Regions from separate parts of the Streptomyces ziwulingensis genome, predicted to be linked through region 1. Evidence: riboswitches for the same ligand, from Rfam matches in the RefSeq annotation. Region 1 holds a riboswitch; each other region holds the start of a gene.
The links. Region 1 has a riboswitch for cyclic di-AMP ahead of ABEB00_RS25180 (peptidoglycan DD-metalloendopeptidase family protein). Riboswitches for the same ligand answer to the same signal wherever they lie in the genome.

Region 1 (7,590 bases):
GAGTGCTGGGCAATACCCTCAGCACCCGGGGGACGACGCCACGGATGCGCGATCGGCTGGGACACCGCCCGCCACCACGGCTCCACCGGAACCTTCCCCGCCGGTTCGAACGGCTCGCCCGGCCGCGGGGACGCCACCGCCTGGCCGGCCTCCTCCGCCGCGTCCTTCATCCACTCCCCCGGCTCCGCCCACGCGTGCGGAGCCAGGTTGAAGGTGCCCCAGTGGATCGGCAGCAGCACCCCGCCCGGAGCGCCTCCCTGCAGGTCGAGGTGGGCGCGGACGCCTTCCTCGGGAGTCATGTGGATGTCCGGCCAGAACTCCGAATACGCCCCGACCTGGATCATCGTGGCGTCGAACGGGCCGTGGGCGGCGCCGATCTCCTTGAAGCCCTCGAAGTAGCCGGTGTCGCCGCTGTGGTAGACGCGGTGGGCGTCGCCGGCGACGGCCCAGGAGGCCCAGAGGGTGTGCTGGGTGTTGCGCAGGCCGCGGCCGCAGAAGTGGCGGGCCGGGGTCGCGGTGAGGGTGATGCCGCCGACCTTCGTCGACTCGTGCCAGTCCAGTTCGCGCAGTTGCGCCGCGGGGACCCCCCAGTGCTCCAGGTGGGCGCCGACGCCGAGCGGGACGGCGAAGAGGGTGTCCGTGCCGGCCAGTGCCTTGATCGTGGGCAGGTCGAGGTGGTCGTAGTGGTCGTGGGAGATGACGACCACGTCGACCGGGCCGAGGGCGGCCAGCGGCAGCGGCGCGGGGTGCAGCCGCTTCGGGCCGGCGAAGGGGAACGGGGAGCACCGCTCGCCCCATACGGGATCGAACAGCACCCGGTGCCCGTCGATCTCCACCAGCACGCTGGAGTGTCCCATCCAGGTCACCCGCAGTCCGGTGGCCGGCGGGCGGGCGAGGTCGGCCAGGGTGGTGGCGTGGACCGGGATCGCCCCTTGAGGGGACCGGCGGGAGCGGGACTCGCGGTCGAAGTAGAGCTTGGCCAAGGCCGTCGTCGATCCGGCGGGCCGGGTCCGGGCGGTACCTCCCGGGTTCTGGAACACGCCGTCCGCGAAATGCGGCGATCTGCGGATGCGCGCCATGCGCTCGCCACTCGGATCCACACCGAAGGCCGCGGGGCGCCGGGCGAGGAGCCCGGGACTCGGGGAACGGTCAGCGGCCACGGGTACCTCCAGGTGGAGTAGGTCTGGCTTCCATTATGGTCGCCCGGTGTGACAGTCCCGGCCGGCAACTGCCGTACGGGGCTTCAGGCCACCGTCGCGATCCGGGTCCTGATGTCGGCCGCCGACAGGGTCCCCTTGGCGATCACATGGTCGCCGGAGGACTGGCCGCGCAGCCGGCGCCCGATCCACGGCACCAGGTACTCACGCGCCCACTGGACGTCGTCCCGCCGGATGTCGAGTGCGCCGCGGGGCGGCAGCGGCGGCCATGCCTGGTCCGGGTCGGCCGGCACCGGCAGGCCGAGAACCTGCCCGGCGCGGAGCGCCACCCGCGTGTGCCCCTCGGGCGAGAGGTGCAGCCGGTCGGCGTCCCAGGCCCGGCGGTCCTGGAAGCCGCGCAGCGACCACAGGTCCAGCACCGGGCAGCCGTACCGGTCGGCGACGGCCCGCACATGTCCGTTGTACGTGGCGATCTTGCCGCGCAGGTGCTTGAGGACGGGTACCCCGCGGGTGTCGAAGCCGGTGGTCACCAGCACGGTGCCGGCCACGGCGCTGAGCGCGCGGACGGCCCGCTCGAACCGCTCGGCCAGTTCGTCGGGGTCGGTGCCGGGCCGGATGATGTCGTTGCCGCCCGCGCAGAAGGAGACCAGGTCCGGCGCGAGTCCGACCGCCTGGGGCACCTGGTCCGCCACGATGCGGTCGAGCAGTCTGCCGCGCACCGCGAGGTTGGTGTAGGTGAAGTCGCCCTCGGGCCGCCGGTCGGCGAGCAGGACGGCGAAGCGGTCGGCCCAGCCGACCCATGACCCGTCGGGGCCGCGGTCGCCGACGCCCTCGGTGAAGCTGTCCCCCACCGCCACGTACGACCCGATCACTCTTCCGCTGTCATTCTTCGAATCGTCTGCCACGTCGGCCCATGATTCACCTTTGAATGTGACCTACGCGACCGTAGGGCGGGGTTGACCGGCGGTGAGAAAGGCCACTCGCAAAGTGTTCGCCAATTGCGGAATAAGTGACCCACTGAAAACCGGACATGACCGAAGGCCGGACCCGGGGATCGGGGTCCGGCCTTCGGCGGTGCGGGGGGGTGGCTCAGACGGAGACGCCGTGCGCGCGCAGGTAGGCGAGCGGGTCGATGTCGGAGCCGTAGTCCGGGGTGGTACGGATCTCGAAGTGCAGGTGCGGGCCGGTCACGTTGCCGGTGGCGCCGGAGAGGCCGATCTGCTGCCCCGCGGTCACGGTCTCGCCGCCGGCGACGGAGAGCGAGGACAGGTGGCCGTACTGGGCGTAGTGGCCGTCGCTGAGCTGGATGACGACCTGATTGCCGTACGCGCCGCCCCAGCCGGCGGAGACGACGGTGCCCGCGCCCACGGCCTTCAGGGAGGTGCCGGTCGGGACCACGAAGTCGGTGCCGGTGTGGTAGCCGCTGGACCACATGCTGCCCGACTGGTGGTAGGGGGTGCCGACGGTGCCGTTCGCGACGGGCAGCACGAAGCCGGAGGAGGTCGCCGTGGTGTTACCGGCGGTACCGGCCGACTGGGCCGTGGCGCCCTCGGCGTCGGAGGACTCCGCCGACGACTGCGACGGCTGCGTGGTCTTCGACCCGGCCGTGCCCGACCCGGCCGCCGGCGACTCGCTCGACTTCGACTCCGCGGTCGTGGCCGTCGCGGCCTTGCCGCCCACCGAGAGCTTCAGGCCCGGGTGGATCAGCGAGGGGTCCGAGCCGACGGCCGCGCGGTTGTCCGCGTAGAGCTTCTGCCAGCCGCCGCTGACGTTCTGCTCGTCGGCGATCTTCGCCAGGTAGTCGCCGCCGCGCACGGTGTAGGTGCGCTTCCCGGCGTCGTCGCCGGAGTCCTTCGCGACGGTCCTGGCGGCCGTCGGCAGGGACTGCGCGGCGTGCTCGGTGACGGACTGCGCGGGGGCGGCGTGGGCGCCGGCGGCCCCCAGGAGCGGAAGTGCGAGCGCGGCGCCGCCGGTTCCGGCGATGGCTATGGTGCGGGTCAGGCGCTGGGTCTTGGTACGGCGGTGCTTACCCTTCGCGGGCATGGTGAATTCCTCTCCGGCGCCTACGAGGTGAGCTGTCGGGTGCGGGCTGGAGATGCCCGGCCGCCGCCATGGACGTATGGACGCGGCTTTACCCCTAGCCGTCCCGGGAACCGGAACAGGCAGTTGTACCTGTGGGTCCCCCGCTCCTGCCGATACGGGTGGTGGGTGGGTGCGGAGTCCGGTCGGCGGCAGGATTAGGCGTCCGTCCGGATCGGTGGTGAACGTAAGGGACCGGGACGGGCGGGGACAAGCGCGGGATTCCCGGGGACCGGGTTTCGCTTGATCCTTTCCGGGAACGCCTCGTCACGCTCCGTGGAAATCAGGAACGCGGCGCACGGCAAACTCCCACGAAAAGCACCTGCATTACGTGAGCATGCCCAGCAACGCACCGTCACGGTTATGACGCTGCTCACGCGCTGCCACGCCAGCATCGTTTATTACAGGTGGAGTTGGGGTTTTGTGTTGTATTAGGGATAAAGGGAGCCAGTGGGACATCGGGGGCTTAAGCCTCAGGAGAACTCATTGCCCCAGGCAAGGGATGCCGTATCGTCGGGTGTGCCCGCCGTCGAGCAGCGCCGGCGGACGCAGTGGGAGGAGTCCTCGTGACGCAGCAGGTCCCGTCGACCGAGCCCGAGCTGGCCGGCGTGCGCAACTTCCGTGACGTGGGCGGACTCCCGACCGCCGACGGCCGGCGGGTGCGGTTCGGTGTGCTGTTCCGCAGCGGTCACCTCGCCCATGCCACCGCCGAGGACGCGGCGTTCCTCGCGACGCTGGGCATCCACACGATCTTCGACTTCCGCAACGCCGCCGACCAGCGGCTCGAAGGCCCTGACGTCACCCTGCCGGGCACCCGCAACGTGAACCTGCCGCTCTCCGACCCCGCCGACGGCGCCGAGTTCTGGAGGATGGTCCGCGACGGCGACCTCGACCAGTTGCGCGGGATACTCGCCGACGGCAAGGGCGCGGACCGCATGATCGCCTCGTACCGGTCGATCATCACCGACCGTACGGCGGAGCACTCCCGGGTGGTGCACGCGCTCGCCGAGGACAGCGTCCCCGCCCTCATGCACTGCTCGGCGGGCAAGGACCGCGCGGGCCTGTCGGTGGCCGTGACCCTGCTCGCCGTCGGCGTCGAGCGCGAGGCCCTCCTCGACGACTACCTGAAGTCCAACGCCACGCACCGCCGCTACCAGGTGCGCCGCAGCGGCACCGCCAGGTCGGCCTACTCCCCCGAGGTCATGGAGCTGCTGAGCCCCCTGTTCGACGCGCGCGCCGAGTATCTGGCAGCGGCCCTCGACACCGCCGAGGAGACCTGGGGCTCCCTCGACGCCTACCTGGAGCGGGGACTGCGGCTGACGCCCGCGACCCGGGAGCGGCTGCGCGAGCGCCTGCTCGACTGAGCCGGGCGACGGCTCCCGGAAGCCGGGGGAGCTACTTGGCGCCGACCTCGAAGAGCAGATAGATGAAGGCCGCGAAGACGTGCCCCACCGCGATGTAGATGATCAGGCGCACCCACAGGGCGCGGGGGAACTTCTCCTCCATGTCGGTCATGGCATCTCTCCGGTGGTGGGGCCCAGGCACAGGGTGGCCGTGGGACTCTGCAGCAGGGTGTGGACGAACAGGACCTCGACGCCGTCGTGGTCCTGGGCGGCGAGGCGGTGCGGGGTGAGCGAGTCGAAGTGCGCGCTGTCGCCGGGGCCGAGCAGATGCGCGGTGTCGCCGAGGCGCAGCCGCAGCCGCCCGCTCAGTACGTACAGCCACTCCTCGCCGGGGTGCACGCGCACGATGTCGCCCTGGGAGCCGTACGGCACCTGGACGCGCAGCGCCTGCATGGCGCGGCCGGCGGCGCCGGCCTGCCGGTAGGTCCAGCCGCCCGCCGCGGTCGGTTCCATGTCGGCGGCCACCACCACGGCGTCCCGGTCGGCGGCCGTCTCGCCGAGCAGCTCCGAGACGGTCGTACCGTAGACGCGGGCCAGCGCGAGCAGCATCGGCAGGGACGGCTGGCGCTGTCCGGTCTCCAGCCGGGAGAGGTGGGCCGGTGACAGTCCCGCGGCGCGGGCGGCCACCTCCAGGGTGAGGGAGGCGCGGCGGCGCAGCGCGCGGAGCTGGGGAGCCACGGCGGGCAGGTCCGCCGCGGGCTCGGCTTCCGAGGAACTCATGCTCCCCATTCAGCCGCAGTCTTGCCTCTGCGGCAAATTTATTGCCTTAGAGGCAAATCTCATAGTGGTCACGCGCGGCCCGTGCTAGCGGTTGGCCAGCGCCTGCTTCACCAGTGTCCTGCCGAAGTCCCACATCAGGCCGCCGCCGTTGTGCGCGTCGTCCATCACCTCGGTGAAGGCGTCCACGAACCGGTCCACCTCCCGCTCGCCGATGATCAGCGGCGGGATCAGTTTGATCACCTCCAGGTGGTCGCCGGAGACCTGGGTGAGGATGCGGTGCCGTTGCAGCAGCGGCACGACCACCATCTGGGCGAAGAGCCCCTTGCGGGCGGCCTGGAGCATGGCCCACCGGCCGCGCAGCTTGAGCGACCTCGGCCGGCCGAACTCGATGCCGATCATCAGCCCCCGGCCCCGGACATCGGCGAGCAGTTCGTACTTGTCGATCAGCGCCGCCAGCCGGGACCGCAGCCGTTCGCCCGTCGCCGCGGCGCCCGCCACCAGCCCCTCGTTCTCCAGCACGGAGAGCACCGCGAGGCCGGCCGCCATGGCCTGGGCGTTGGCGCCGAAGCTCGCCGAGTGGACCAGCACGCGGTCCATCGACGAGTACACCTTCCGGAAGATCCACTCCTTGCCGAGGGTGGCGCCGACCGGGACGTATCCGCCGGAGAGCGCCTTGGCCACGCAGACCAGGTCCGGTTCGACGCCCGCCTCGTGCTGGTAGGCGTAGAAGGTGCCGGTGCGGCCGAGGCCCGTCTGCACCTCGTCGGCGATCAGCAGCGCCTTGTGCCGGCGCAGCAGTTCCCGCGCGGCGCGCAGATAGCCGGGCGGGGACTCGTGGACGCCCTTGCCCTGGATCGGCTCCACGATCAGGGCGGCCACGTCGCCCTTGCGCAGCTCCCGTTCCAGGGCGTCGAGGTCCCCGAGCGGCACGGCGGTGTCGGGGAGCAGCGGGGCGAACCCGTCGCGGAAGCCGGACTCGCCGTTGACCGACAGGGCGCCGGTGGTCAGGCCGTGGAAGGAGTGCTCGCAGTGCAGGATGCGGGGCCGGCCGGTGGCGAAGCGGGCGAACTTCAGCGCGGTCTCGACCGCCTCCGTCCCGCTGTTGCCGAAGAAGACCCGGTCCAGGTGCGGGCTGTGGGTCAGGAGCTTCTCGGCCAGCAGTCCGGGCAGCGGCTGGCAGTCGAAGCGGGTGAGGTCGGCGAGGGAGGCGTCGAGGACGTCGTGCAGCGCCTTGCGGACGACCGGGTGGTGGCGGCCGACGCCCATCACCCCGAACCCGGCGAGCATGTCCAGGTAGTCGTTGCCGTCCGCGTCCCAGAAGTAGGCGCCCTCGGCGCGCTCGTAGACCTTGTCGAAGCCGATGGTGCGCAGCATGCGCGGGAGCTGGTGGTTGAGGTGCCTGGTGTGCAGCTCGTACCGCTCGTCCCCGCGCTCGGCCAGTAGCGCGCCGAGGTCGAACTCCTTGGTCATTCAGTTCTCTCCTTGCCCTGACGTGGCGGCCCGGCCGTGCGGCCGCTGCTTCCTGACGGCGAGGCTCGCGGCGATCCGGCCGGCGACGCCGACCGGGGTGAGGCCGAGGCCGGCGAGCACCTCGGCCCGCTCGGCGTACGCGAGGAACTGCTCCGGGATGCCGGACCGCCGTACCGGTACGTCGGTCCCGGCGTCGCCGGCCGCGAGTGCCATCCCCGAACCTACGCCCGCCGCACGGCTGTTGTCCTCCACGACGGCGACGGGGCGGTGGGCGGCGGCTGGTGCGGGAGCAGGGCCGGGTCGTCCCCCGAGGCGCCGTCCGCTCCGTCTGTCAGGCGATCCTCATCGCCTCTCGGACCGGCCGGACCGAGTCTCGGAGGACACCGGGGGGGCGCCGGTCATGCCGTCACTCCCGGTTTCCGGAGACCGTCTCGCGCAGGGCGCGCAGGGACTCCTTCAGCGACCCCATCGTGGCGAGCACGGCGGTCGGCTCGTAGCCGCAGTGCGCCATGCAGTTGTCGCAGCGCGGGTCCTTGCCGCGGCCGTACTTGTCCCAGTCGGTCTCCTCGACCAGCTCCCGGTAGGTGGGCACGTACCCGTCGCTCATCAGGTAGCAGGGCCGCTGCCAGCCGAAGAGCGAGTAGTTCGGGATCGCCCACGCCGTGCACTGGAAGTCGACCTTGCCCTCCAGGAAGTCCAGGAAGAGCGGCGAGTGGTTGAGCCGCCAGCGCAGCCGGTTGCCGCCCGCGAACGCCTTCTTG
Region 2 (7,590 bases), on a different contig from region 1:
TGGCCCAGCCGTCCCCGCTCGAAGGGCAGGAAACCGGCGGCCGCGCCGCCCTCGTACACCACCGCGACGCGCGCCCCGGGCCGGACCCGGCCGATGACGTCGGTGAATTCCGGTTCCATGAAGGGGTTGCGCGGGGACGGCGACTTGGCCCGCAGTTCGCGCCAGTGCTGCCGTTCCCCCTCGCCCAGTTCCTCCGGCACGAGCACCCGAATGCGTCCGCTGTTCAACCCGACCCCCCGATCAAGCCCCCTGGACAGTAGGAAGGTACCTCCGGGGCCCGTTCGGGGGTAGGCAGCGGAGCATGTTGCTGCCAACCGGTGCACAGCGCTTCAACCGCCCTTAGCCGATGTAGCGTCAGCTTTCGGACAGTTGTGTGTGGGGGGCGCGCGCGTGAACGCCCCCTTGACGACGGTGAGTCGGGACCCCTCGGGATCCGTATTCTCTGATCATGGACCCCACCGCTTACGCACTCGTCGCCACCGACCTGGACGGGACGCTGCTCCGCGGCGACGACACCGTCTCCGACCGGTCGCGCGCCGCGCTGGCCCGCGTGGCGGAGGCCGGCGCGCAACACCTCGTGGTGACGGGCCGCCCGGCGCCCAGAGTGCGCACCCTCCTCACCGACCTCGGCTGCGGGGGGCTCGCGGTGTGCGGGCAGGGCGCGCAGGTGTACGACGCCGGCGCGGACCGCCTGCTGTGGTCGGTCACCCTGGACCGGGAGCTGGCCGAGACCGCGCTCGGCAAGATCGAGGCCGAGGTGGGCCAGGTGTACGCAGCCGTCGACCAGGACGGGGTCGACGGGCTCACGCTGATCGAGCCGGGGTACCTGATGCCCCACCCGACGCTGCCCGCCGTCCGGGTCGGCCGGCGCGACGACCTGTGGGAGGCACCGCTCAGCAAGGTGCTGCTGCGCCACCCCTACCTGTCCGACGACGAGCTGGCGGCGACGGCGCGCGGGGTGGTCGGTTCGCTGGCGACGGTCACCATGTCGGGGCCGGGGACGGTCGAGCTGCAGCCGTGCGGGGTCACCAAGGCCACCGGTCTGGCGCTGGCCGCGCGCCACCTGGGGCTGCGGGCGGCGCAGACGGTCGCCTTCGGCGACATGCCCAACGACATCCCCATGTTCGACTGGGCGGCGCGCGGCGTCGCCATGGCCGGCGCCCACCCGGAGCTGAAGGCGGTGGCCGACGAGGTCACCACGTCGAACGAGGACGACGGCGTGGCCGTCGTCCTCGAACGACTCTTCCCGGCAGTTCTCTGAAGCCGGCGGGGGAGATCAGTAGGCGCCGAAGACGTTGTCCATGGAGCCGTACCGCTGGGCCGCGTAGTTGCAGGCGGCGGTGATGTTCGCGACCGGGTCGTACGGGTCCCAGGAGGTGCCGTCGACGTGGTACGCCTCGAAGGTCGGCGCGATCACCTGGAGCAGACCCTTGGACGGGGTGCCGTTGACGGCGTTGACGTCCCAGTTGTTGATGGCGAACTGGTTGCCGGACGACTCCCGCATCACGTTGCGGTAGATGCCGTCGTACGAACCGGGTATCCCCTTGGCGGCCATGATGTCGAGCGACTGGCGGATCCAGCCGTCCAGGGTGTTGCTGTAGCCGTTGGCCGCGGTCATGGCGGCCGTGGTGACCGCCGTCGTGGTCGAGTCGGCGGCCGGGGCGGCCGGGGCGGCGGAGGCGCTGGTGGCGCCGAAGAGCGGCAGCGCGAGCACGGCGGCGCCGGCACCGGCGACGGCGAGCTTGCGGGTGAGGCGGGTGGTCCCGGCGAACCGGAGGCCGTTTGCGGGCATGGTGAGGTCCTCTCCTACGCCTGCGAGGTGAGCTGTCGGGTTCGGGCGGGAGGTGCCCGGTGGCGCCCCGCTGGGCGCCGCTTGACCCCTAGCCGCACTGGTCCGCGGACCGGCGCGGCGGCTTACCTGGGTCCCCCGCTCCTGCCGTGCGTGAGTTGGTGGGTGGATGTGGGTCTGTCCGGCGGTGGCAGGATTCGGCGTCCGCCCGACAGGCCGGGAACGTATGCGGAAGCACATGTCGGAAACAAGTGCCGGAATCACCAACGTGCATGTTGACCTTGGTCTGGGCGATTTGGTGTGCTTGATCCTTTGCGAGTGGCAAGGCTCAACTGGCTTACGGGACAACGGGGCGAGGGTGTCCGTGGGGGACGGGCCGGCCGGGGTGGTGGCGTGAGCCAACTCACTGGGCTCAGCAAAAGTGGCAAATCGGGCAATAGCTGCAACTTGGCTGTAACTGCCCGAGCGTGGTCGCGGCCGCTCGCCAAGGCGGTCGCCGGGTGTCCCCACGCCCGGTCCGATGGCCGGATTTCGGCCGTCGCGGCGCCTGCCCGGCTATCAGTGAGGAGGTACTCGGCCGAGAGCGGGAACGCGGGTTTGCGTGTCGAATGGGTGACGTTCCCGGGCCGTCGGACGTTGGAGGGGGTGGTGGGGTCTCCGGAGGAACCCTCCTTCGCCGGCGCGCCCCGACCGCTCGGCGAAGTCCGCGCACGGCTGCTCATATCACCTGATCAGAAACGTACCGATCATGGTCCGATACCGACCGGCCTGTAACGGTGGGCGCTATCGGTGATCGAAAGGTGACCGGATACGCTGACTTGAGTGGTGGCAGCGACCTATCGACAAACCGTGTGACCGCAGTGGACACCAGCAGACAGGAGACCCCTCGTGACCGTCGTCGGGCCGTTCGGGCTGAGCGTGCGGGACCAGGCTCTGGAAGCCGGTGTCCAGGGCGGAATGGCGGCTGTCGAGGAAGGGTTGCTTGAGGCAACCAAGAGCGAGGTGCCCTTCATCACGGAGGCCGCCCAGCACCTGGTGCGGGCGGGCGGCAAGCGTTTCCGGCCACTGCTGGTGATGCTCGCGGCCCAGTTCGGCGACCCCGACGCCCCGGGCATCGTGCCCTCGGCCGTCGTCGTGGAGCTGACCCACCTCGCCACGCTGTACCACGACGACGTGATGGACGAGGCCGAGGTCCGGCGCGGGGTGCCCAGCGCCAACACCCGCTGGGACAACTCCGTCGCCGTCCTCACCGGCGACTTCCTGTTCGCCCGCGCCTCGCAGATCCTCGCCGACCTCGGGCCGGAGGCGGTCCGGGTGCAGGCCCTGGCGTTCGAGCGCCTTGTCACCGGCCAGATCCTGGAGACCGCGGGACCGCAGGACGGCCGGGACCCGGTCGAGCACTACCTGGACGTGCTGGGCGGCAAGACCGGCTCGCTGGTGGCCGTCTCCTGCCGGTTCGGCGCCATGATGTCCGGCGCCGACGAGACGGTCGTCGACGTCCTCACCCAGTACGGCGAGCGGCTCGGCGTCGCCTTCCAGCTCGCCGACGACGTGCTGGACATCGCCTCCGACTCCCACGAGTCCGGCAAGACCCCCGGCACCGACCTGCGCGAGGGCATCCCGACCCTGCCCGTGCTCCGGCTGCGCGAGCGGGCGGCCCGCCTCGGACTCGCCGAGGACCTCGCCCTGTGCGAGCTGCTCGACTCCGACCTCACCGACGACGCCCGGCACGCGGAGGCGCTGCGGCTGCTGCGCGCCCACCCGGCGCTGGAGCAGGCCCGGCGGGACACCGTCCGCTACGCGAAGGACGCCCGCGCCGCACTGGCCCCGCTGCGCGAGTGCGAGGCGAAGACCGCGCTGGTGGAACTGTGCGACGCGGTGGTGCACCGGGCCGGCTGACCCGCCGCGCCCCGCCCCGCCCCCGCCGCGTGCCCGCCGCGCCTCCCTCGCGCCCACTCGCCGGGTGCCCCGTCCCTTACGGGTCGGGGGAGCCGTAGCCCCCCGGTGTCATACCGCAGCAGTAGACGAGTTGAGCCCGGGGACTGACGCTTGCGGTCCGCCGATTTGGTCAGATGGTCCTCACGGAAACCACCAATCCTCACCGATTCGGGTGAGAATGGCGGCTCAGGGCGGACCGGTGCGCGGGCGGACCGGTGCGAGGTCGCGGGAGAGCCGCCGCCGACGACGGAGGTAGGGCACACATGGCACCGTACGGATCCGACGGCAGCACGGCCGCGGAGCAGAACGCCGAGCAGAGTGCCGGTCAGGCCGCCGCCGCTCAGGACGAGCTGCGGGCGGCGAGGCGGCGCGGGGCCGCGCGGTACGTCGTCCCGGTGACGGTCGTGGGCGTCGCGGCGGCGACGATCGGGCTCGTCCCGGCGCTCGCCGACTCCGGCGACCCGGACCTTCCCGAGATCACCGCCACCCGACTCGTCCAGCGGATAGCCGAGTCGGACGAGGAACAGCTCTCCGGCACCGTGAAGATCAGCACCGACCTCGGGCTGCCCGACCTCGGCGGTCTGGAGAGCGGCCTGATGTCCGGCGCCGCCGGCTCCGGCGCGAAGGACGGCTCCGCCGCCGACCCCACCGCCAGGCTCACCGAACTGGCGACCGGCACCCACACGCTGCGCGTCGCCGCCGACGGCCCCGACCGGCAGAAGGTGTCGCTGCTCCAGGACGCCGCCGAGTACAGCGTCATCCACGACGGCAAGGACGTCTGGGGCTACGACAGCAAGTCCGGCGAGGTCTACCACACCACCGTCTCCGACCGGGCCGGTGCCGCGCGCGAACAGGTCCCGGCCACGCCGAAGGACCTCGCCGAGCAGGCACTGAAGGCGGTCGACGACACCACCTCGGTGACCGTCGACGGCACCGCCCAGGTGGCCGGCCGGGACGCGTACCGGCTGGTGATCGAGCCGCGGCAGCAGGGCTCCACGGTCGGCGCGATCACCGTGGCCGTGGACGCGGAGACCGGGACGCCGCTGAAGTTCACCCTCACCCCGGCCGCCGGCGGCGCGGCGGTCGTGGACGCCGGATTCACCAAGGTCGACTTCGCGAAGCCGGACGCCTCCACCTTCGACTTCACCCCGCCCGAGGGCGCGAAGGTCACCGAGGGCGAAGCGCCGGCCGACGTGTCCGCCGAGGCACCCGGGCACGGCCGCGCGGCGCAGCGGGCGCAGCGGGACCTCGCCGCCGGCCTCGACGGCCTGAAGGTCCTCGGCGAGGGCTGGAACACGGTCGCCGCCTTCGACACCGGCTCCCGGGGCGGCCTGCCGGCCGGCGAGGCGGGCGGCGCCCTCGGTGGCTTCCTCGGCTCGCTCGGCGACCAGGTCAGCGGCGAGTTCGGCAAGGGCACGGTGTTCAGCACCCGCCTGGTCAACGCCCTGATCACCGACGACGGCAAGGTCTACGCCGGCCTGGTCACCAAGGAGGCCCTGGTGAAGGCGGCCGACGCCGGCGCGTGACGTATCGCGCGTGACGTACCGCGCGTGACGTACCGCGAACGGCATACGGAACGACAGCCGGTCCGGGAGCAGGGGCCGCAGTGCACGACGGAGCGAAGGAGCCGATGGACGCCGTCATCGCCACCCGCGGCCTGACCAAGCGCTACCGCGGCGGACAGCTCGCCGTCGACGGCCTCGACCTGGCCGTCCCGGCGGGCAGCGTCTTCGGCTTCCTCGGCCCCAACGGCTCCGGCAAGACCACCACCATCCGCATGCTGATGGGCCTGATCGCACCCACCTCGGGCACCGCCCGGGTACTGGACCGGCCGATGCCGCGCGCCGCCCGGTCCGTACTGCCCCAGGTCGGCGCCCTCATCGAGGGCCCGGCCCTGTACGGCTTCCTGACCGGCCGCGACAACCTGCTGCGCTACGACGCCGCCGACCCGGCCGCCGATCCGCGCACCCGGCGCGCCCGGGTCGCCGGGGCGCTGGACCGGGTCGGTCTCACCGCCGCCGCCGGGAAGAAGGCCAAGGCGTACTCGCTCGGCATGAAGCAGCGGCTCGGCCTCGCGGCGGCACTGCTCCAGCCGCGCCGCCTGCTGGTGCTCGACGAGCCGACCAACGGGCTCGACCCGCAGGGCATGCGGGAGATCCGCACCCTCGTGCGCGAACTGGCCTCGGACGGCACCACCGTCTTCCTCTCCTCCCACCTGCTGGACGAGATCGAGCAGGTGTGCACGCACGCCGCCGTGATGGCACGCGGCCGGCTGCTCACCCAGGGGCCGGTCGCCGACCTGTCCGCCGGGGCGCGCGGCCGGCTGGTGGTGACCACACCGGACCCGGACGCCGCCGCCCGGGTGCTGAAGGAGCAGGGCGCCGACGAGGTGCTGGCCGCCGGGGACCGGGTCACGGCGGAACCGCCCGACCGCGACCCGGCCGAGGTGAACGCGGCCCTGGTGGCGGCGGGCGTCCGGGTGCGCGGCTTCGGCCTGGAACGCGCCTCCCTGGAGGACGCCTTCGTCGCGCTGACCGGAGAGGGATTCGATGTCGCGGGCTGAGGCGGGCGGACCGGTGACGCGGGAGGAGGCGGCGGCGCCGCCCCCGGCGCCCGCCCGGGAGCCGCGCGCCCTGTGGACGCTCGGGCTCCTCCACAGCGAGCTGCTCACCACCTTCCGGCGCTGGCGCACCCTCGCCCTGCTGGGCGTGCTGGCCGCCGTGCCCGTCCTGGTCGGCGTCGCCGTGAAGATCGAGACGAGCGACGGTTCGGCGGCCGGCGGGGGCGGTGCCGGACCGGCGTTCATCTCGCAGGTCACCCACAACGGACTCTTCCTGGTCTTCACCGCGCTCGCCGCGACCCTCCCCTTCTTCCTGCCGATGGCGATCGGCGTCGTCGCCGGGGACGCGATCGCGGGCGAGGCGAGCGCGGGCACCCTGCGCTACCTCCTGGTCGCCCCCGCCGGCCGCACCCGGCTGCTGCTCACCAAGTACGCCACCGTGATCGCCTTCTGCCTGGCCGCGACCCTGGTGGTCGCCGTCTCGGCGTTCGCGGCCGGCGCCCTGCTCTTCCCGCTCGGGGACGTCACGACCATCTCCGGCACCCGGATCTCCTTCGCCGAGGGGCTGGGCCGCGCCCTGCTGATCGCCCTGGTCGTCGCCGCCTCGCTGGTGGGCCTGGCCGCCCTCGGCCTCTTCGTCTCGACGCTGACCGGCAGCGGCATCGCGGCGATGGCGACGACGGTCGGCCTGCTGATCACCGTCCAGATCCTCGACCAGTTCCCGCAGTTGCACGCCTTCCAGCCGTACTTCTTCTCCCACTACTGGCTGTCCTTCGCCGACCTGCTGCGCGAACCCGTCTACTGGGACGACCTGCTCAGGAACCTCGGACTCCAGGGGCTGTACGCGGTGGTGTTCGGCTCGGCCGCCTGGGCGCGGTTCACCGCGAAGGACATCACGGCCTGACCCGGGCGACGGCGACCGGGTCCGCGGCTTCCGCCACCGAGAGCAGCAGCGCCTCGCCGCCGTGCGGCGCCACCAGTTGCAGCCCGGCCGGACAGCCGTCCGCGCCGAAACCCGCCGGAAGATTGAGCGCGGGGTGTCCACTCAGGTTGAACGCCCAGGTCAGAGCGGTGGAGTAACGGTCGCCCGGTCCTTCGTGACCGTGCGGGGCGGTCGGGGCCGTCGGCGTCAGCAGCACCGCCGCCTCGGTGAACAGCCGGGCCAGCCGGCGGTCGTTCGCCGCCCGGACCCGGAGCGCGCCGGCCGGGTCGGCGCCGGGCGTGCGCAGAGTCAGTCAGGCGGCCGCCGGGTCCAGCAGCCGCAGCGGGCGCCGGGGCCGTACCAGCCGCACGGCCCCCGCCG
Region 3 (7,590 bases), on a different contig from region 1:
CCCCCTTCTCGGTCGACGACGTCGCGGCGACCCTCGTCACCAAGCTCGTCCACCGCCACCCGCACGTCTTCGGGGACGCGACCGCGGCCACCCCCGAGGAGGTGAGGGAGCACTGGCTGCGCACCAAGCAGACAGAGAAGCGGCGCACCTCCGTCACCGAGGGCGTCCCCCTCGGCCAGCCCGGCCTCGCCCTCGCCGCGAAGCTCGCCTCCCGGGTGCGCACGGCCGGGCTGGACGTCCCGCTGCCCCGCGCCGAGGGCCTCGGCTACGAACTGCTGGCACTGGCGGTACGCGCCGAGGCGGACGGCGTGGACCCGGAAGCGGCCCTGCGGGCGGCGGCCCGCGCCTACCGGGACGCGATCCGCCGGACCGAGGGCGGCGGCGAGACGGACACCGATGCCGATGCCGATGCCGATGCCGAGGCCGAGGAGGGCTGAGCGACCCGGGGGACCCGTAGCCGGGGGAGGCGCCCCGGATACGGTCGGGGCGTGACCGAGCAAGCCGAGCCCCGCCGCACCCCCGCACCCGCCCCCGCACTCACCCCCACCCCCACCCCTGCCGCCTCCGAGGCCCCCGCCGGCCCCGAGCTGTTCACCTGGGAGTTCGCGAGCGACCCCTACCCCGCCTACGCCTGGTTGCGCGAGCACGCCCCCGTGCACCGCACGAGGCTGCCCAGCGGGGTGGAGGCGTGGCTGGTCACCCGGTACGCCGACGCCAAGCAGGCCCTCGCCGACCCGCGGCTGTCGAAGAACCCGGCCCACCACGACGAGCCCGCGCACGCCAGGGGCCGGACCGGCATCCCGGGCGAGCGCAAGGCCGAGCTGATGACCCATCTGCTCAACATCGACCCGCCGGACCACACCCGGCTGCGACGGCTGGTCAGCAAGGCGTTCACCCCGCGCCGCGTCGCCGAGTTCACCCCCCGCGTGCGGGAACTCGCCGACGGCCTCATCGACTCCTTCGCCGGACGCGGCGAGGCCGACCTCATCCACGACTTCGCCTTCCCGCTCCCCATCTACGCCATCTGCGACCTGCTCGGCGTCCCGCGCGAGGACCAGGACGACTTCCGGGACTGGGCGGGGATGATGATCCGGCACGGCGGCGGACCCCGCGGCGGTGTCGCCCGGTCGGTGAAGAAGATGCGCGGCTACCTCGCCGACCTCATCCACCGCAAGCGCGCGGCGCTGCCGCCCGAGCCCGGCCCCGCCGAGGACCTCATCTCCGGCCTCATCCGCGCCTCCGACCATGGCGAGCACCTCACCGAGAACGAGGCCGCCGCGATGGCCTTCATCCTGCTCTTCGCCGGTTTCGAGACCACCGTCAACCTCATCGGCAACGGCATGTACGCCCTGCTCACCCACCCCGACCAGCGCGAACGCCTCCAGCGCTCGGTGGCGGCCGGCGAGCGGGAACCGCTGGAGACCGGCGTCGAGGAACTCCTGCGCTTCGACGGCCCGGTCGAGCTGGCCACCTGGCGGTTCGCCACCCGGCCGCTCACCGTCGGCGGGCAGCACATCGCCGCCGGCGACCCGGTCCTCGTCGTGCTCGCCGCCGCCGACCGGGACCCCGAGCGGTTCACCGACCCGGACACCCTGGACCTTTCCCGCCGCGACAACCAGCACCTCGGCTACGGCCACGGCCTCCACTACTGCCTGGGCGCCCCGCTCGCCCGCCTGGAGGGCCAGACCGCGCTGGCCACGCTCCTCACCCGCCTGCCCGACCTGCGGCTCGCGGCCGACCCGGCCGAACTGCGCTGGCGCGGCGGGCTCATCATGCGTGGCCTGCGCACCCTCCCCGTGTCGTTCACACCCGTCGCCTCCCCTTCGGAGAACGACTCGTCACACATGCAAAAGTGACACACCTTCACTTCTGTGATCTCCATGTGATCTACACGGCATGAACTTGTGACTAGTGATCGTATGCCTATACGTTCACGGATCAGCGCGGCGGCCGAGCACCATCGCCGCGCGGACCCCCTGCTGTCACGCGAAAGGTCTCCGCATGCTCTCCGGGAACGGCCGTCACCGTCGCCCCCGCCAGGCTCCGGCCCTGGTCGTCGCTGCCGGAGTCACCGGCTCCGCCATCGCGATCCCGCTCCTGGGGGCCACCGGCGCCCACGCGGCCGACGGCACCACCTGGGACCGCGTCGCCGAATGCGAGACCGGCGGCGCCTGGAGCCAGAACAGCGGCAACGGCTATTACGGCGGTTTGCAGTTGTCCCAGGAGGACTGGGAGAAGTTCGGCGGGCTCGCCTACGCCACCAGCGCCGACCAGGCCAGCCGCGCCCAGCAGGTCAAGGTCGCCGAGAAGATGCTGTCGGCGCGGGGCGTCACCGCCTGGCCGACCTGCGGACCGCTCGCCGGACTGGCCGCCGGGTCGGCGAGCGGCACCACGGGCGACGGGTCGGCCGAATCGGCGGAGGAGACGCCCACCACCGGAACGTCCGGCACCAATGGGTCCGTTCCGTCCGTCAAGTCCTCCGCCAAGTCCTCGGCCAAGTCGTCGGCCGACGAGGAGGACGCGGACGAGACCGGGACCGCGGCCGGGACCGCATCCGGCACCAAGTCCGGTACGAAGACCGGCTCCTCGGCGTCGCCTTCGGCCTCCCCCTCCGAGAAGTCGACGGACAGTGGTGACGAATCGGCCAAGTCCGACACGTCCGCCGAATCCGGCTCAACCGCCGCCGGGACGAGCGGCTCGGCCACCACAAAGCGGGACAGTACCGGCAAGTCCGTACAGGAAACCGGTTCTTCGGCGCTGGCCGACGCCGACGCCGACACCTCCGGGGCCGGACGTCACCGCGGCGGCACCTCGGACGGAAGCGCGACGCGGGACCGTACGGACGGGTCCTCGGGCCGGCACGCCTCCCGCGGCGACTCCACCGCGCGCGCCGCGGCCGACGGGACGTACACCGTGCGCGCCGGCGACAATCTCTGGGCCATCGCCGACTCCCTCGACCTCGCCGGAGGGTGGCGTTCCCTCTACACGGAGAACGAGGAGACGGTGGGCGCCGACCCGGATCACATCGTTCCCGGTCAGAAGCTTGCTGTCGGTGTCGAATCGGGCGAAAAGCAGCGGTAGTTCACTCCATGTTTGGGAATGAATGTCCGTATTGATCTCCGTGAGACATAGATCTCAGAAGCCCTGATCGTCTTTGAAAATGTCCGTGGCGCGTGGCTACGGTCGTGATCGCTCGCCATCGCGGGCCCCGGTGCCGCAACGCCGAATCCTGCCAGCGGCCACCCGGGAACAGTCGTCGCGCAAGCGCCGAAGGCAGGAGCGGGGGACCCAAGGTAAGTGCCGCACCGGGCAGTTGAGCCGGAGCGGCTAGGGGTGGAGCCGAGTTCCGTGAGGAACCCGGCCGGGCAACTCAACCGGCCCGAACCCGACAGCTCACCTCGCAGGCGTCGGTGAGGGGATCAACCATGCTGTTTTCCGGCAAGGGCACGCACCGTCGCCCGTCCAAGGCCAGCCGCGCCATCGCCGTCGCCGGTGTGGCCGGTGTCGCCGTCGCCGCCCCGCTGATGGTGGCCGGCAACGCCTCCGCCGCCACCACCTCCGAGTGGGACACCGTCGCCCAGTGCGAGTCCGGCGGCAACTGGTCCATCAACACCGGCAACGGGTACTACGGCGGCCTGCAGTTCTCCGCCTCCACCTGGGCCGCGTACGGCGGCACCCAGTACGCCGCCACCGCGGACCAGGCCGGCAAGGCCCAGCAGATCCAGGTCGCCGAGAAGGTCCTGGCGGCCCAGGGCAAGGGCGCCTGGCCGAGCTGCGGCACCGGCCTGTCCGGCGCCTCCACCGGCGGCTCCACCGGCAGCCAGGGCGGCGGCTCCGCCACGGGCACCCAGGACAGCGGCCAGTCCCAGAGCCAGTCCCAGCCCCAGAGCCAGCCGCAGAGCCGGAGCACCGGCTCCACCGCCGACCGCTCCACCGAGCAGAAGGCGTCCCGCTCCGCGGAGCGCCCGGTCGCGAAGAAGACCGTCACCACCCCGACCGGCAAGAAGGTCGAGAAGGGTGACGGCGAGTACAAGGTCGTCAAGGGAGACACCCTCAGCTCCATCGCCAAGGAGCGCGACGTGGCCGGCGGCTGGGCCAAGCTGTTCAAGCTGAACGACGACATCGTCGACCAGGCCGACCTGATCTACCCGGGCCAGCAGCTCCACCTGAAGTAGGCCCCCGGACTCCCCGCCCCGGCGCGCGTTCCCCCGTACGCGCCGGGGCGGGGGCATGTCCGGAACCTGGCGGCCACCACACGCCCTGGTTTTGTTCCGTTCGGAAACAATTTACTCTCGGTTCTGTCCAACGGGTGGGTGACCGGCTGGCCGATCACCGCGGGCCGGTTAGGCTCGTCCCGCGGAGCCGTCGCGCTCCGCACACTCACGTCAGACCGAAGCGTCACACCAAAGCGTCACATGGAAGAAGGAGATGCTCGTGCCGTCCATCGACGTCGTCGTAGCCCGGGAAATCCTGGACTCCCGAGGCAACCCCACGGTCGAGGTCGAGGTCGGCCTCGACGACGGCAGCACGGGTCGTGCCGCCGTTCCGTCCGGCGCCTCCACCGGCGCCTTCGAGGCCATCGAGCTGCGTGACGGCGACAGCAGCCGCTACCTCGGCAAGGGTGTCGAGAAGGCCGTCCTCGCCGTCATCGAGCAGATCGGCCCGGAGCTGGTCGGCTACGACGCCACCGAGCAGCGCCTGATCGACCAGGCCATGTTCGACCTGGACGCCACCGACAACAAGGGCTCGCTCGGCGCCAACGCCATCCTCGGCGTCTCCCTCGCCGTCGCCCACGCCGCCTCCGAGGCGAGCGACCTGCCGCTCTTCCGCTACCTGGGCGGCCCCAACGCGCACCTGCTGCCGGTGCCGATGATGAACATCCTGAACGGCGGCTCGCACGCCGACTCCAACGTGGACATCCAGGAGTTCATGATCGCGCCGATCGGCGCGGAGTCCTTCTCCGAGGCGCTGCGCTGGGGCGCCGAGATCTACCACACCCTCAAGAAGGTGCTGAAGGGCAAGGGCCTGGCCACCGGCCTCGGCGACGAGGGCGGCTTCGCCCCGAACCTCGGCTCCAACCGCGAGGCCCTCGACCTCATCCTGGAGGCGATCAAGGAAGCCGGTTACACCCCCGGCGAGCAGATCGGCCTCGCCCTCGACGTCGCCGCCTCCGAGTTCTACAAGGACGGCGTCTACAGCTTCGAGGGCAAGGAGCGCACCGCCGCCGAGATGACCGAGTACTACGCGGAGCTGGTCGACGCGTACCCGCTCGTCTCCATCGAGGACCCGCTGTTCGAGGACGACTGGGAGGGCTGGAAGACCATCACCGACAAGCTCGGTGACAAGGTCCAGCTCGTCGGCGACGACCTGTTCGTCACCAACCCCGAGCGTCTGGCCCGCGGCATCGAGGAGGGCGCCGCCAACGCCCTGCTGGTCAAGGTCAACCAGATCGGCTCGCTCACCGAGACGCTGGACGCCGTCGAGCTGGCCCAGCGCAGCGGCTTCAAGTGCATGATGTCCCACCGCTCCGGCGAGACCGAGGACGTCACCATCGCCGACCTCGCCGTCGCCACCAACTGCGGCCAGATCAAGACCGGCGCCCCGGCCCGCTCCGAGCGCGTCGCCAAGTACAACCAGCTCCTGCGCATCGAGGAGATCCTGGACGACGCCGCGGTGTACGCCGGCCGCAGCGCCTTCCCCCGGTTCCGTTCCGCGAACCAGTAGGCACCGCCGGGGCGGAGCACCGCCCGGCAGGCAGCGTCGTACGTACGTCCCCGTACCCGGTCCCGTACCGTGTGCGGGGACGTACGCACGTATGAGGCCGTGAAGACGGTGAACGGGAGGCGCGGCACATGGCGGTCAAGGACCGGGACCGTTTCTCCACCACGACCCGGATCCGGGCGCTCGGCGAGCAGACCGCGGCCCGGGTCTACCGCTCGCAGACCAAGCGCCAGGCCCGGCGCTCCCGGCTGACCGGCCGCGCCGCGCTGCTCGCGATGGTGATCTGCTCGCTCGTCGTGGCGCTCGCCTACCCGATCCGGCAGTACATCGCCCAGCGGGACGGGATCGCCGACCTGCAGCGGGAGAAGCAGCAGGCCAGGCAGCGGGTCGAGAAGCTGCGCGACCTCAAGGCGCGCTGGCAGGACGACGCCTACGCCGAACAGCAGATCCGGCTGCGGCTGCACTATGTGAGGCCGGGCGAGACCGGGTTCATCGTCGTCGACCCGGGCACCGCCGAGCAGTCCCGCGCCGGACTGCGCGCCGCCGACCGCCCCTGGTACCGCAACGTCTTCGACGCGGTCGACAAGGCCGACGCCGCCACCCGCCGCCGGTGAGCCGGACGTCGCCGGGTGAGCCGAACGCCCCCCGTGAACCGAACGCGGCCCGTGAAGCGATGAGGGCAGTGAGGCGATGACGACAGTGATCAGACGCCGCCAGTGAAGCCACGCCGCCAGTGAAGCCACACCGCCAGTGAAACAGCTACGCCACCCGTGAACCGACGACGCCCGTGAACCGACAGAGAGACCTCCAGAAGACAGTCATGGATACGCCCCCGCCGCCCACCCCGCGCACCGAACCCACCGACGCGGACGTCGAGGCGTTCAAGCAGCAGCTCGGGCGCCCGCCCCGCGGACTGCGCGCCATCGCGCACCGGTGCCCGTGCGGACAGCCGGACGTCGTGGAGACCGCCCCGCGGCTGCCCGACGGCACGCCCTTCCCCACGCTGTACTACCTGACGTGCCCGAAGGCCAGCTCGGCGATCGGCACCCTGGAGGCCAACGGGGTGATGAAGGAGATGACCGAGCGGCTCGCCACCGACCCCGAGCTGGCCGCCGCCTACCGCGCCGCGCACGAGGACTACCTCCGGCGCCGCGACGAGATCGAGGAGCTGACGGGCTTCCCGAGCGCGGGCGGCATGCCCGACCGGGTCAAGTGCCTGCATGTGCTCGTCGCCCACTCGCTGGCCGCCGGGCCGGGCGTGAACCCGCTGGGTGACGAGGCGCTGGAGATGCTGCCCGAGTGGTGGGCCAAGGGGACCTGCGTGACGCGGGCCCCGTCGAGCGAGGGAGACGCCCAGTGACCCGTGTCGCCGCCATCGACTGCGGTACGAACTCCATCCGTCTGCTGGTCGCCGACGCCGACCCCGGCACCGGCGAGCTGACCGACCTGGACCGGCGGATGACGATCGTGCGGCTCGGACAGGGCGTCGACCGCACCGGACGGCTCGCCCCCGAGGCGCTGGAGCGGACCTTCGCCGCCTGCCGCGAGTACGCCCAGGTCGTCAAGGACCACGGCGTCGAACGGCTGCGCTTCGTGGCCACCTCCGCCTCCCGGGACGCGGAGAACCGCGACGACTTCGTCCGCGGCGTCCTGGACATCCTCGGCGTCGAACCGGAGGTGATCACCGGTGACCAGGAGGCGGAGTTCTCCTTCACCGGCGCCACCAAGGAACTGACCGGCCGCGCCGACCTGGACCGGCCCTTCCTGGTCGTGGACATCGGCGGCGGCTCGACCGAGTTCGTCGTCGGCGACGACCGGGTGCGCGCCGCCCGCTCCGTGGACATCGGCTGCGTCCGGATGACCGAGCGG

Region 2: linked by a shared signal. The riboswitch ahead of ABEB00_RS02300 (transglycosylase SLT domain-containing protein) and the one ahead of ABEB00_RS25180 (peptidoglycan DD-metalloendopeptidase family protein) in region 1 are both predicted to bind cyclic di-AMP.
Region 3: linked by a shared signal. The riboswitch ahead of ABEB00_RS18905 (transglycosylase family protein) and the one ahead of ABEB00_RS25180 (peptidoglycan DD-metalloendopeptidase family protein) in region 1 are both predicted to bind cyclic di-AMP.

The regions. Positions count from the first base shown of each region.
Region 1 is NZ_BAABIG010000054.1:139,183-146,772, forward strand. It holds gene ABEB00_RS25170 (MBL fold metallo-hydrolase) at 1-1,160, opposite strand, end outside; gene ABEB00_RS25175 (SGNH/GDSL hydrolase family protein) at 1,244-2,029, opposite strand; gene ABEB00_RS25180 (peptidoglycan DD-metalloendopeptidase family protein) at 2,247-3,200, opposite strand; cyclic di-AMP (ydaO/yuaA leader) riboswitch at 3,203-3,378, opposite strand; gene ABEB00_RS25185 (tyrosine-protein phosphatase) at 3,803-4,600, shown strand; gene ABEB00_RS25190 (DUF6126 family protein) at 4,632-4,751, opposite strand; gene ABEB00_RS25195 (helix-turn-helix domain-containing protein) at 4,748-5,359, opposite strand; gene ABEB00_RS25200 (aspartate aminotransferase family protein) at 5,444-6,829, opposite strand; partial or broken gene ABEB00_RS25205 (1-deoxy-D-xylulose-5-phosphate synthase) at 6,830-7,117, opposite strand; gene hpnH (adenosyl-hopene transferase HpnH) at 7,236-7,590, opposite strand, start outside.
Region 2 is NZ_BAABIG010000005.1:62,357-69,946, reverse strand. It holds gene ABEB00_RS02310 (GNAT family N-acetyltransferase) at 1-212, opposite strand, end outside; gene ABEB00_RS02305 (HAD family hydrolase) at 449-1,261, shown strand; gene ABEB00_RS02300 (transglycosylase SLT domain-containing protein) at 1,277-1,792, opposite strand; cyclic di-AMP (ydaO/yuaA leader) riboswitch at 1,795-1,963, opposite strand; gene ABEB00_RS02295 (polyprenyl synthetase family protein) at 2,678-3,688, shown strand; gene ABEB00_RS02290 (LolA family protein) at 3,991-5,253, shown strand; gene ABEB00_RS02285 (ABC transporter ATP-binding protein) at 5,358-6,290, shown strand; gene ABEB00_RS02280 (ABC transporter permease) at 6,277-7,191, shown strand; partial or broken gene ABEB00_RS02275 (amidase family protein) at 7,181-7,590, opposite strand, start outside.
Region 3 is NZ_BAABIG010000034.1:65,113-72,702, reverse strand. It holds gene ABEB00_RS18920 (nucleoside triphosphate pyrophosphohydrolase) at 1-437, shown strand, start outside; gene ABEB00_RS18915 (cytochrome P450 family protein) at 588-1,856, shown strand; gene ABEB00_RS18910 (transglycosylase family protein) at 2,002-3,081, shown strand; cyclic di-AMP (ydaO/yuaA leader) riboswitch at 3,256-3,422, shown strand; gene ABEB00_RS18905 (transglycosylase family protein) at 3,426-4,175, shown strand; gene eno (phosphopyruvate hydratase) at 4,435-5,724, shown strand; gene ABEB00_RS18895 (FtsB family cell division protein) at 5,853-6,335, shown strand; gene ABEB00_RS18890 (DUF501 domain-containing protein) at 6,542-7,081, shown strand; gene ABEB00_RS18885 (Ppx/GppA phosphatase family protein) at 7,078-7,590, shown strand, end outside.